DNA from 2 places in the Nonomuraea sp. NPDC005650 genome. Region 1 is predicted to be linked to the other one. Evidence: riboswitches for the same ligand, from Rfam matches in the RefSeq annotation. Region 1 holds a riboswitch; the other holds the start of a gene.

Region 1 (5,263 bases):
CAGCCGAGGACGGGTCAGGCCCGTCGCCGGCGCCTCGACGCTCGCGGGCAGGAGGGCCGCCAGCGCCGCGCCAGCGACCCCGGCCACGATCAGCACACCGCCGAGCAGCCGGCGATCCGCGGGAAGCGCCCCGAGCAGCGCACCCAACGTCCCGGCGGCCGCCGCGACCGCGTTGTACAGCCCGAACCCGCGTACGACCTCCCGCCGCGGACGCCCCGTGCCCGCCAGCATCACCTGCTCCAGCGTGGTGAACGGCCCGGACTCGATCACCTCGACCGACAGCGCGCCCGTCATCACCACCGCCGCGAGCAGCCACATGGGTGCCCCGGCCGCGATGACGATCCCGCAGCAGGTCAGCGCACCGTAGAGAGCCGCGTACGTTCGCCGGCGTCCGACCCGATCGGCCCAGCGTGCCAGCGCAAGGCTGGAGGCGAACGTGCCGGCCAGAACGGCCGCCAGCACCAGCCCCACCTCGGCCGGCGACAGCCCGTCGGCCCGCAGGATCACCCCCAGCTGAACCGCCGCCACGCCGTACCCCAGACCGCGTAGCGCCTGGGAGGCCAGCAGGATGCCGACAACATTGCGGATCACGACGGCTCGCGCCCCAGCAGCAGCGAGCGCCGGTAGAACTCGTACAGCCCGTCGAAGACCGGCCCCGTGATCTCCAGGACGCGCGGGTCGTCACAGATCATCGACAACCCGCGCAGAACCACGTCCAGTCCTGCGGCTTCTGGCGCGTCGAACTTCTCGTCGTCGATGTCGGCCTCGTGTACGATCTCGGCCAGCTTCCACAACACCGGATCGTCCAGTTCGTACCGGCGCAGGATCGTCTCGAAGCTGCAGTCGCCGCCGTGGTGCGACAGCTCCACCCCGCGCATGTCGAACGGCGTGGCATCGGGCGGGACCTCGGCGGGATCCCCCACGAACACGAACTCCGCCTCGGCATCGACCTGGCGACGGATCAGCCAGGCACACGCGGCCCGGTCGATGTGCACTCCCGCACGCGTGGCCCACCTCATACGGCGCCCTCCGTCGCCTGGGCCAGAACGCGTACCGCCTGCTGCGCGGCCTCACGCTCGGCGGGCGGAAAGTAGTCGCGGCGGCCGATCCTGCGCAGCTCGGCCTGCAGCCGCTTGACCGCCCGGCTGCGCTCGCCGGGCCGCGCCCGCGCCGCCGCCCCGGCCTCCGTGATCACCGCGCGGTATTCCTCCGCCCGCGCCAGGCGCATGTCCGCGGCGATGGCCCTCTCCTGCGCCACGTTTCCGGCAGCGGCCAGCCAGATGCTCGTGCTGCCGCCCATCTCGCCGATCTCCTCGGCGATCCACTCCAAATGCTCACGGGTACGCGCGTCGGCAGGCAAAGCGACCAGCCCGTCGCCCAACCGCGCCACCCCGAGCCGGTCCAGCTTGCGCCAGATCGTGATCCGCAACGTCGAAGGCCGGCGCGGGATCCGGTACGCCAGCAGCACCCACTGCCCCACCGTGCCCGCCATCAGACCTCCTTCGCTGCAACCACAGTTACAGTAACCATGGTTGCACTCCAGCGTCCAGGCGAGAGCCGTCAAAAGTGGGCAAGATTGAGCTCACGCCGGCGGTACGGGAGTCACGTCCCGAGGTCTGGCATCACGCGAAAGACAGTCGGCGGCCCTTGAACCGCGGGTGCTTGGTCTCCCAATATCGCCAGCCTTCGACCCTGGCGGGCACGTTGGCGATTCCGGAATCGATCCGGACGTGGCGGCACGTGCCAAGGACGGCCCAGGCCGACCACCCGATGCGGTAGCCAAAGACGCGGTACGACAAGTTGCCGTACATGTCCTTGCTGACCTTTCGCTCATATTTGTGCCCGCCGAAGACCTTGTGCGCTTCTTGAAGATGGGAAAACCCCATCCTTCGTAGTTTGCGCACCAGGTCGCCGGTGCTGATCTCGGCTTGCCCGTCGTTGAATCCCTCGATGGCGGCGCGCACCTGGTGCTCCCGTGTGACCTGCACCTTCATCGACCCGCCGGGGCCGTCGATGTAGCGGGTGCGGGGCACGAGAAAGTTCCTCGGGGAAAGCCGATCGGCTCTGATGAAGGTTCGCGGCGAACACCGGCCGCGGCCAAGGTCGAGGCTGTCGTCCTGGTGGTCGACGCTGTCTGCGTGCGCCGAAAGAGGCAAGGCGGCGGCCACGACCATCGAAAGGCAGCCGCCCATGGTCGACATGGTCATTCTTCTGGTCGAGAGACGCGCCTTCGGCCTGCCGGGAGCGGCTACGGCTGCCGTTCGGGGAATTGGCGTGAGCATGTACCACTCCTCCGAAATACCGGCCATGATCGCGACTGCCCCGGAGAGCGACGTTCTCCGAGACTCGTACGATGTTTCCAGCCGCCGTCAGCTGCTCCGTGACGCCACGCCGCAGGCTTATCCCATTCAGGAGAAGAGCCGGTGAAAAGTGTGAAGATCAAGTCGTCTGTCCACTAAGAACAATGCTGTCCCGTCAGCCACCCGTTCACGACGCCGCCCGCACGGGGCCGTTCGCAGGTTGGTCGCCACACTCGCCTCAGCCGCCACGGGGAGATCCTGGAAGCGGCAGCCCGCAAACCTTTACCTGGCTCCGAACCTGCTACCAGCAAGGCGCTTCGGGCCCGATCCACCGGGGATCGGATTTGCCCCACTTGCACCACCCATGGGGGGATATATACCTTTATGTATCCGTGATAAGCGCAGCGGCCGGCATTTCCGCCGCTGCGTTGCCGTTTCGTTGACCAGACCGTACGCCGCCCCAAGCGCTGCGTACGGCCGCCGAATCCGCATCCCCTGCGGAACCGGGGACCCATTCTCTTCCGGGGTGAATCGGACGCCAGCCCAGGCTGCGCCCGTAGGGCACTTCCACGCCCGAACCCGTCAGCTAACCCGGTAGGCGGCATGGAAGCAAGGAGTCAATACCCTCATGCCCAAGCCCCGGCTTGCCGCACTCACCCATGCCCTCAAGAGCCACCGCGCTCTTCCCGCCAAGCGCCTGAGCCTCGCCATCACCGGCGCGCTCCTGGCCGGGACCGCCGCCTTCACGGGCGCGACCGGCACCGCGCTCGCTTCGACCGCCGACCACGACTCGCGGCACACAACCCAGCAGGAGACCAGGGCGTTCACCTACGGCGTGGACGTCTCCAGGTACGAGGCCCAGTACGACTGGGCCGCCAGCCCGGCCCAGTTCGGCATCATCAAGGCCACCGAGGGCACGTCCTTCCGCGACTCCTCGTTCGCCCGCCACTGGCGCGAAATGGGCAAGAAGGGGATCGTGCGGGGGGCGTACCACTTCGGCCACCCCCGCAACAACCCCATCGCCGAGGCGGAGTACTTCCTCGCCATGGTGAACTCGCAGCCTGCCAAGGCCGGCGACCTGCTGGTCCTGGACCTGGAGGCCACCGACGGCAGGTCCGTCGCCGAGGTCAACGCCTGGGCCAAGGCCTGGCTGTCGCACGTGAAGGCCAAGACCGGAATCACCCCGATGATCTACAGCGGCTGGAACTTCGCCAACACCTACGGCAAGGGCCTGGCCCAGTACCCCTTGTGGGTCGCCCACTACAGCAAGGCCAAGGGCGCCATCACCCCGCCCGCCGACTGGAAGTCCTGGGCCATCCACCAGTACACCGACTCCCCCATCGACCAGAACGTCTCCGCGCTGACCCCGGCCCAGCTGCGCGGCCTGGGCCGCCCCGCCGTCTGAGCCGCCGCACCACCGGGTCCCGCCGATCTCCCTGGTTTCCGTTGTCAGTGAGCACCGGATCCACGGCGGGTCCCGATGTCGTGACGACGGCGGCGGAGTCGTCGCCCCTCGCGCCCCGGGCAAGAATGGGCACGTGATCGAGAACGCTTTCCGGATCGACGACATCCCCACGAAGGAACGATTCGACCGCTGGCGCGAGCGCATCTGCAGCGGGTCGGACTTCGAGATGACCAGCGATCACGCGCAGGACTTCTACGCCGACGACCACGAGACGGAACTCGGCCCCCTGCGCGTGGCCAAGAAGACCTTCGCGCCCATGCACATGTGGCGCAACCCGACCCCCACCCGTGACTTCGCGCACGACGAGGCGTACCAGCTCCAGCTCCCCTTACGGGGCACCCTGCGCGCCACCTGGAACGACACACAGGTCGCCTCCGGGGTGGGGGACCTGTTCGTCCACGACATCTCGCGCCTGCAACAGTGCGACTTCCTGACGCCCGACGGCAGGACCCCGTTCCAGCACGCCACCGTCATCATCCCCAAGCCGCTCCTGTCGCTGCCGACCGGCCGCATGGACCGGATCCTCGGCCGCAGCATCCCCGGCGACGACGGGATCGGCGCCCTGCTGGCCGGTTTCGTCGCCACTCTGACCGGCAAAGGCGCGGGCTCCTACCGCCCCGCCGACGGCCCGCGCGTGGGCATGGCGCTCCTCGGCCTGGTCGACGCGCTGTTCGCGCACGCCCTCGAAAGCGACTCCGCCTTTCCGGCCCGCGCCCTCACCCTGCGCGTCCAGGCCTTCATCCAGCAGCACCTGCGCGAGCCCGGCCTCACCCCCGGCGCGCTCGCCGCCGCGCACCACATCTCCCCCAGCTACCTGCACCGGCTCTTCCAGGAGCAGGGCACGACGGTCTCCGCCTGGATCAGGACCCAGCGCCTCGTACGCGCCCGCCGCGACCTTGCCGACCCCGTCATGCGCGACACCCCCATCCACGCCATCGCCGCCGGCTGGGGCTTCTCCCACCCTGCGGACTTCAGTCGCGCCTTCCGCAAGGCGTTCGGCATCTCACCCAAGGACTTCAGGCACGACGCCCTTCGCTGAGTCCGGCACCGAGATGGTGTGCGTGCCACAGCCGGCCCCGCGCGAGAAGCGTCAGCCGGCCGGACACGGGGACGGGTCTATTTCACGATCAGCACCGACTCGGCGCGGGGGACGAGTTCGCCGATGATCGGGTGGCCCGGGATCTCGCCGGCGACGAGCAGCCCGCCCGAGGTCTGCGCGTCGGCCAGCAGCAGGCGTTCGTCTTCCGGAAGGTCACCGAAGTCGCAGTGAGGCGCCACCCAGTCCAGGTTCCTGCGGGAGCCGCCGCTGACGTACCCGTCGCGGACGGCCTCCCGGGCGCCCGCGACGTACGGGATCGCGGTGCTGTCGATGACGGCGGTGACGCCGCTCGCCCGGGCGAGCTTGTACAGGTGGCCCAGCAGGCCGAAGCCGGTGACGTCGGTGGCGCAGCGCACCCCCGCCGCCACGGCCGCGCGGGCGGCGTCACGGTTGAGCGTC
Region 2 (5,263 bases), on a different contig from region 1:
GCGCAACACCGCCCGCACCTCCGCCGAGCTGGCCGTCCTGGTCGGGGAGCTGTGCCGGGCCGCCGCCCGCGAGGCCGAGGCCGACTGGCCCGCCATCGCCTGCGCCGTCGTCGGGTCGCCCGGCGTGTACGACCCGGCGCTCGGCCGCCTGGAGTTCGCCCCCAACCTGCCCGGCCCCGACCTGGCCGAGCGCCTGCGCGCCGCGCTGGAGGTCGACCTCGTCATCGAGAACGACATCAACCTGGCCGCCGTCGGCGAGCACGTGCACGGGGAGGGGCGCGGCAAGTCGAACTTCGCGCTGGTGTCCATCGGGACCGGCGTCGGGATGGGCATCGTGATCAACGGCGAGCTGTACGTGGGCGCCAGGGGAGCGGCGGGGGAGGTCTCGTACGTGCCCGCGGCCGAGGACCCGGCGCCACCGGCCGACGACGCCCTGGCCCACGGCGCCACGGAGGCGGTGGCCGCCGCGCCCGGCGTGGTCCGCGCCGCCCGTGCCGCCGGCCTGACCCTGGGCACGGCCAAGGAGGTCTTCGCCGCGGCGGCCTCCGGCGACCGCGTGGCCCGCTCGGTGGTGGAGGCCGAGGGGCGTCGCATCGGCGGCCTGCTGGTGGCGGTCGCGGCCGTGCTGGATCCGGAGGTGATCGTGCTCAGCGGCGGCGTGGGCCGCAACCTCGACCTCCTGGGGGCGGCCATCGAGAGCCGCATCGCCGAGCTCGGCCCGCTGCGGCCGTCGGTGGTGGCCAGCACGCTGGGCGACAGCGGCGTCCTGCTGGGCGCGGTGGCCCACGCCAGGACCCGCGCCTGGGACCTCATCTTCGACGCCCGCCTCCCCTGACCGCCCGTGGGGAGGCGGACGCCGGCGCCCGCTACAGGGTGGCCGTGAGCGTGGTGGGCGTGTCTTCGCGCTGCTTCTGGAGCTTGGACCAGAGCCGTACGCCCTTGGGGTCGGGGCGGACGCCGCCCACGAAGGAGTCCCGGCGCCATTGACTCAGGCGTTCTTCCTTGACCACGTCACCCGTGTGCGGCGAGTGGACCATGTAGCCGGGCCGGGAGATCATCCCGACGTGCCCGAGGTCGTGGAAGAAGACGAGATCGCCGGGTTTGAGGTGCTTCCAGGAGATCTTCCGGCCGAACGCGGAGTACTGTTCGGCCGCGGTGCGGGGCAGTTCGATCCCGGCGTGCTCGTACGCCCTGAGCATGAGCCCGGAGCAGTCGTATCCGCTCGGGCTGGCGCCGCCCCACACGTACGGTGTGCCGCGCTTGCTCATGGCGAACTTGAGGGCGATCTTCCAGGCGGGCTTCGGCGCCTGCTTCTCCTGGATCTTCTTGATCTCGGCGCCGGTCAGAGTGGTGGGGTTCTCGGGGGCGGCTGTGGCGTGGGCTGGGGTGGCCAGAATGAGCCCGGCGGTGCCCGCCGCCAGGACGATGGCGATTCGAGACAGGGGACTGTCCTTCCATGCGGCCGGCCGGGTTAGCTGACGGGCTCGGGCCTGGAAGTAGCCCTACGGCATGGGGATGCCGACTCGCCCCAGGGGGAAGTGGGTCCCCGACTCCACGCAACGGTTGCGCGGATTAGGCTGGTCGGTGACTTTAACGAAACGGTCAAAAAACCGCAATACGGACAAAGTGGGCGTCCGAAAAATGAGATGAAGTGTTCGTCAGGCGAGACGACGCGGTAAGGTACCGCCCATGGAGTCGCGTAACATCCGTCTGGCCGTCATCCCCGGCGATGGGATCGGCACCGAGGTCGTGGCCGAAGGGCTCAAGGTCCTGGAGGCAGTTGGCACGAAGTTCGAGCCCACCCACTACGACCTGGGCGCCGCACGCTATCACCGTACCGGTGAGACGCTGCCCGACAGCGTGCTCGAAGAGCTGCGCGGCTACGACGCGATCCTGCTCGGCGCCGTGGGCGACCCCAGTGTGCCGCCGGGCATCCTGGAGCGCGACCTGCTGCTCCGGATCCGCTTCGAGTTCGACCACTACGTCAACCTGCGCCCGGTCAAGCTGTTCCCCGGCGTGGCCACCCCGCTGGCCGACACGACGGCCGACGACATCGACATGATCGTCGTCCGCGAGGGCACCGAGGGCCTCTACGCGGGCACCGGCGGCGCCATGCGGCGCGGCACGCCGCATGAGATCGCCACCCAGGAGTCGCTCAACACCGCCTACGGCGTCGAGCGCGTGGTGCGGTACGCGTTCGAGAAGGCCGCCGCGCGGCCGCGCAAGAAGCTGACGCTCGTCCACAAGACCAACGTCCTCACCTACGCCGGTGACCTGTGGCAGCGCACGGTCAACCGCCTCGCGGCGGAATACCCCGACGTCACGACCGACTACTGCCACATCGACGCGGCCTCGATGTTCTTCGTGTCCCAGCCGGAGCGGTTCGACGTGGTCGTCACCGACAACCTGTTCGGCGACATCATCACCGACCTGGGCGCCGCCATCGCCGGCGGCATCGGCCTGGCCGCCAGCGGCAACATCAACCCCGAGCGGTCCGCGCCGAGCATGTTCGAGCCGGTGCACGGCAGCGCGCCCGACATCGCCGGCCAGGGCAAGGCCGACCCGACCGCGACCATCCTGTCCGTCGCCATGCTCCTCGACCACCTCGGCCTGCACGCCGAGGCGGCCAAGGTCGAGCAGGCGGTCGCCGAGGACATCCTCGAGCGGCTGGCCGGCTGGGCGGGTCGCACCACTCACGAGATCGGTGACGACATCACCGCGCGAGTATCCGGCTAGGACCGCCTAGCCTCCTGCGCGCCTGGTGGTCCGAAGAGGGCCGCCAGGCGCTTTTTTGCGCCCAAAAGGGCCGACCGCCCCATTGGCCGCTTGCCATCCCATATGGCGAGACAATAGGAAGTACGGGACTGTCCTCCGGGCAGTCCCGCCCATCAGCACCGATCCACAGATTTCTGTAGATTTGGGCAGATTCGCAGAGAGAAGGACCGACGTCATGACCATCGCTCAGAAGCTCAGCTTCGACGTGCAGCTATCCGACCACGCTCGCACCGCGGCCGAGCGGGAGCAGGTACTGGCGAACCCCGGCTTCGGGCAGACCTTCACGGATCACATGATCTCGATCGACTACACCGACGGGCAGGGCTGGCACGACGCCAGGCTGGTGCCGTACGGCCCGCTCTCGCTCGACCCGGCCACCTCGGTCTTCCACTACGCGCAGGAGCTGTTCGAGGGGCTGAAGGCCTATCGCCAGACCAACGGCTCGATCGTGACGTTCCGCCCGTACGCGAACGCCGCCCGCTTCAACCAGTCCGCGGCCCGGATGGCCATGCCGGAGCTGCCGGAGGAGGCGTTCGTCGAGTCGCTCGAACTCCTCGTGGAGACCGACAAGGACTGGGTGCCCACGACCGAGGGGCACAGCCTCTACCTGCGCCCCTTCATGATCGCCACCCAGGCGGGGCTCGGGGTCAACTACCCGTCGAAGTCGTACAAGTACATGGTCATCGCCTCCCCGGCGGCCTCGTACTTCACGGGTGGGCTCAAGCCCGTCTCCGTCTGGCTGTCCACCGAGTACACGCGGGCCGCCCCCGGCGGCACGGGCTTCGCCAAGTGCGGCGGGAACTACGCGGCCGCGTTCGTCGCGCAGCGGCAGGCGGTGGAGAACGGCTGCGACCAGGTGGTGTGGCTGGACGCCCACGAGCACAAGTACGTCGAGGAGATGGGCGGGATGAACCTGTTCTTCGTCTTCGGCGACAAGCTCGTCACCCCCGCGCTGACCGGCACCCTGCTGCCCGGCATCACCAGGGACTCCATCCTGGCGCTGGCCGGTGACCTGGGCCTGGAGGCCGAGGAGCGCCTCATCTCGGTCGACGAGTGGCAGGCCGGGTGCGAGTCCGGGGAGCTCACCGAGGTGTTCGCGTGCGGGACGGCGGCCGTGGTCACGCCGGTGGGCACGGTGAAGGGCGCCGACCGCGCCTGGAGCGTCGCCGACGGCAACCCCGGCCCGGTGACGCTGCGGGTGCGCGAGGAGCTGGTGGGCATCCAGTACGGCGCCCGCCCCGACACCCACAACTGGATCCACAAGATCGTCTAGTAGGGCCGGCCGGGTCCGCGAGGGCCCGGCCGCCCCGCCTAGTTCTTCCTGATCAGGGTCATCCCGTCCGCGACCGGCAGCATGAGCACGGTCACCCGCGGATCGTCCATCACCAGGTCGTTGAACTGCCGGATCTCCACGGTGGTCTGCTCCTCGTGCGCCGGGTCCGCCACGTGGCCCCTGCGCAGGGTGTTGTCCGCCACGATCAGCCCGCCGGGCCGCAGGCGCTCCATGAGCAGCTCGTAGTAGCCGGGGTAGTTGCCCTTGTCGGCGTCGAGGAAGGCCAGGTCGACGGTCTGGTCGAAGGCGGCGAGCGTCTCCAGCGCGGGCCCGAGCGTGAGCGTCACGCGGTCGTCCACCCCGGCCGCGCGCCAGTAGCGGCGGGCGATGGAGGTCCACTCCTCGCTCACGTCGAAGCAGTGCAGCCGCCCGCCGGACAGGCCCCTGGCGATGCAGACGGACGAGTAGCCGGTGAACGTCCCCACCTCGACGACCACCTGCGGCGCCACGAGCTGGGTGATCATGGTCAGGAAGGTGCCCTGGTCGGGGGAGATCTGCATCCCGGCGGCGTCCCCGGTGGCCTGGGCCGTCTCCTTGGCCAGCTCGTCCAGCAGGGGGTCGGGCGGCGTGGTGTGGGCAGAGACGTATCGTGCTACAGCGGGATCGAGGAGGTATGCCTTCATATGTCCATTCTTCCGACATCGGATAGGGTCTGCGCGATCAACGAGGTGAGAGTGGGCTGATGATGAAGCGGTTGCTGGCGGTGGCGCTCGCGTGCGTGGCCATCGCCGTACTCGGGGTGCTGTCGTTCTCGGAGCCGGGCCGGTCGTCCGAGGGGGTGCGGCTGACCCGGCAGGTGGACGGTTCGATGGTCCTCGCCGACCGGGGCGGCGACGCCCCCGTGCTGGACCTGTACGAGGACTTCGACTGCCCGGTCTGCAGGGACCTGCACGCCAAGGTAGACGGCACCATCAGGAAACTCGCCATGGAGGGCAAGGTCAAGGTCGTCTTCCACCCGGTGACGATCTTCCAGGACGAGCCCATGCGCTCGAACTCCGTCCGCGCCGCCGCTGCCGCCCGCTGCGTCCCCGAGGAGAACTGGCTCACCTTCAGGGACGAGCTGTACGCCATGCAGCCCGCGCCGCACGGCAAGGCGTCCGGATTCGCCGTCGAGGACCTGGTCAAGGCCGCCCGGCAGGCGGGGGCGTCGGTGGA

Evidence for each region. A riboswitch is a leader RNA that binds a small molecule or an ion and turns the genes downstream of it on or off. The one in region 1 is predicted to bind cyclic di-AMP.
Region 2: it holds a riboswitch for cyclic di-AMP, as region 1 does, so the genes downstream of both, ABZS69_RS37745 (C40 family peptidase) here and ABZS69_RS43015 (GH25 family lysozyme) in region 1, are expected to answer to the same signal.

The regions. Positions count from the first base shown of each region.
Region 1 is NZ_JBEXCR010000031.1:115,006-120,268, forward strand. It holds gene ABZS69_RS42990 (MFS transporter) at 1-591, opposite strand, end outside; gene ABZS69_RS42995 (chromate resistance protein ChrB domain-containing protein) at 588-1,019, opposite strand; gene ABZS69_RS43000 (Chromate resistance protein ChrB) at 1,016-1,492, opposite strand; gene ABZS69_RS43005 (hypothetical protein) at 1,623-2,201, opposite strand; gene ABZS69_RS43010 (hypothetical protein) at 2,191-2,427, shown strand; cyclic di-AMP (ydaO/yuaA leader) riboswitch at 2,769-2,916, shown strand; gene ABZS69_RS43015 (GH25 family lysozyme) at 2,929-3,705, shown strand; gene ABZS69_RS43020 (helix-turn-helix domain-containing protein) at 3,839-4,804, shown strand; gene selD (selenide, water dikinase SelD) at 4,882-5,263, opposite strand, start outside.
Region 2 is NZ_JBEXCR010000025.1:97,634-102,896, reverse strand. It holds gene ABZS69_RS37750 (ROK family transcriptional regulator) at 1-835, shown strand, start outside; gene ABZS69_RS37745 (C40 family peptidase) at 867-1,268, opposite strand; cyclic di-AMP (ydaO/yuaA leader) riboswitch at 1,446-1,589, opposite strand; gene ABZS69_RS37740 (3-isopropylmalate dehydrogenase) at 1,690-2,736, shown strand; gene ABZS69_RS37735 (branched-chain amino acid aminotransferase) at 2,951-4,048, shown strand; gene ABZS69_RS37730 (O-methyltransferase) at 4,087-4,731, opposite strand; gene ABZS69_RS37725 (thioredoxin domain-containing protein) at 4,791-5,263, shown strand, end outside.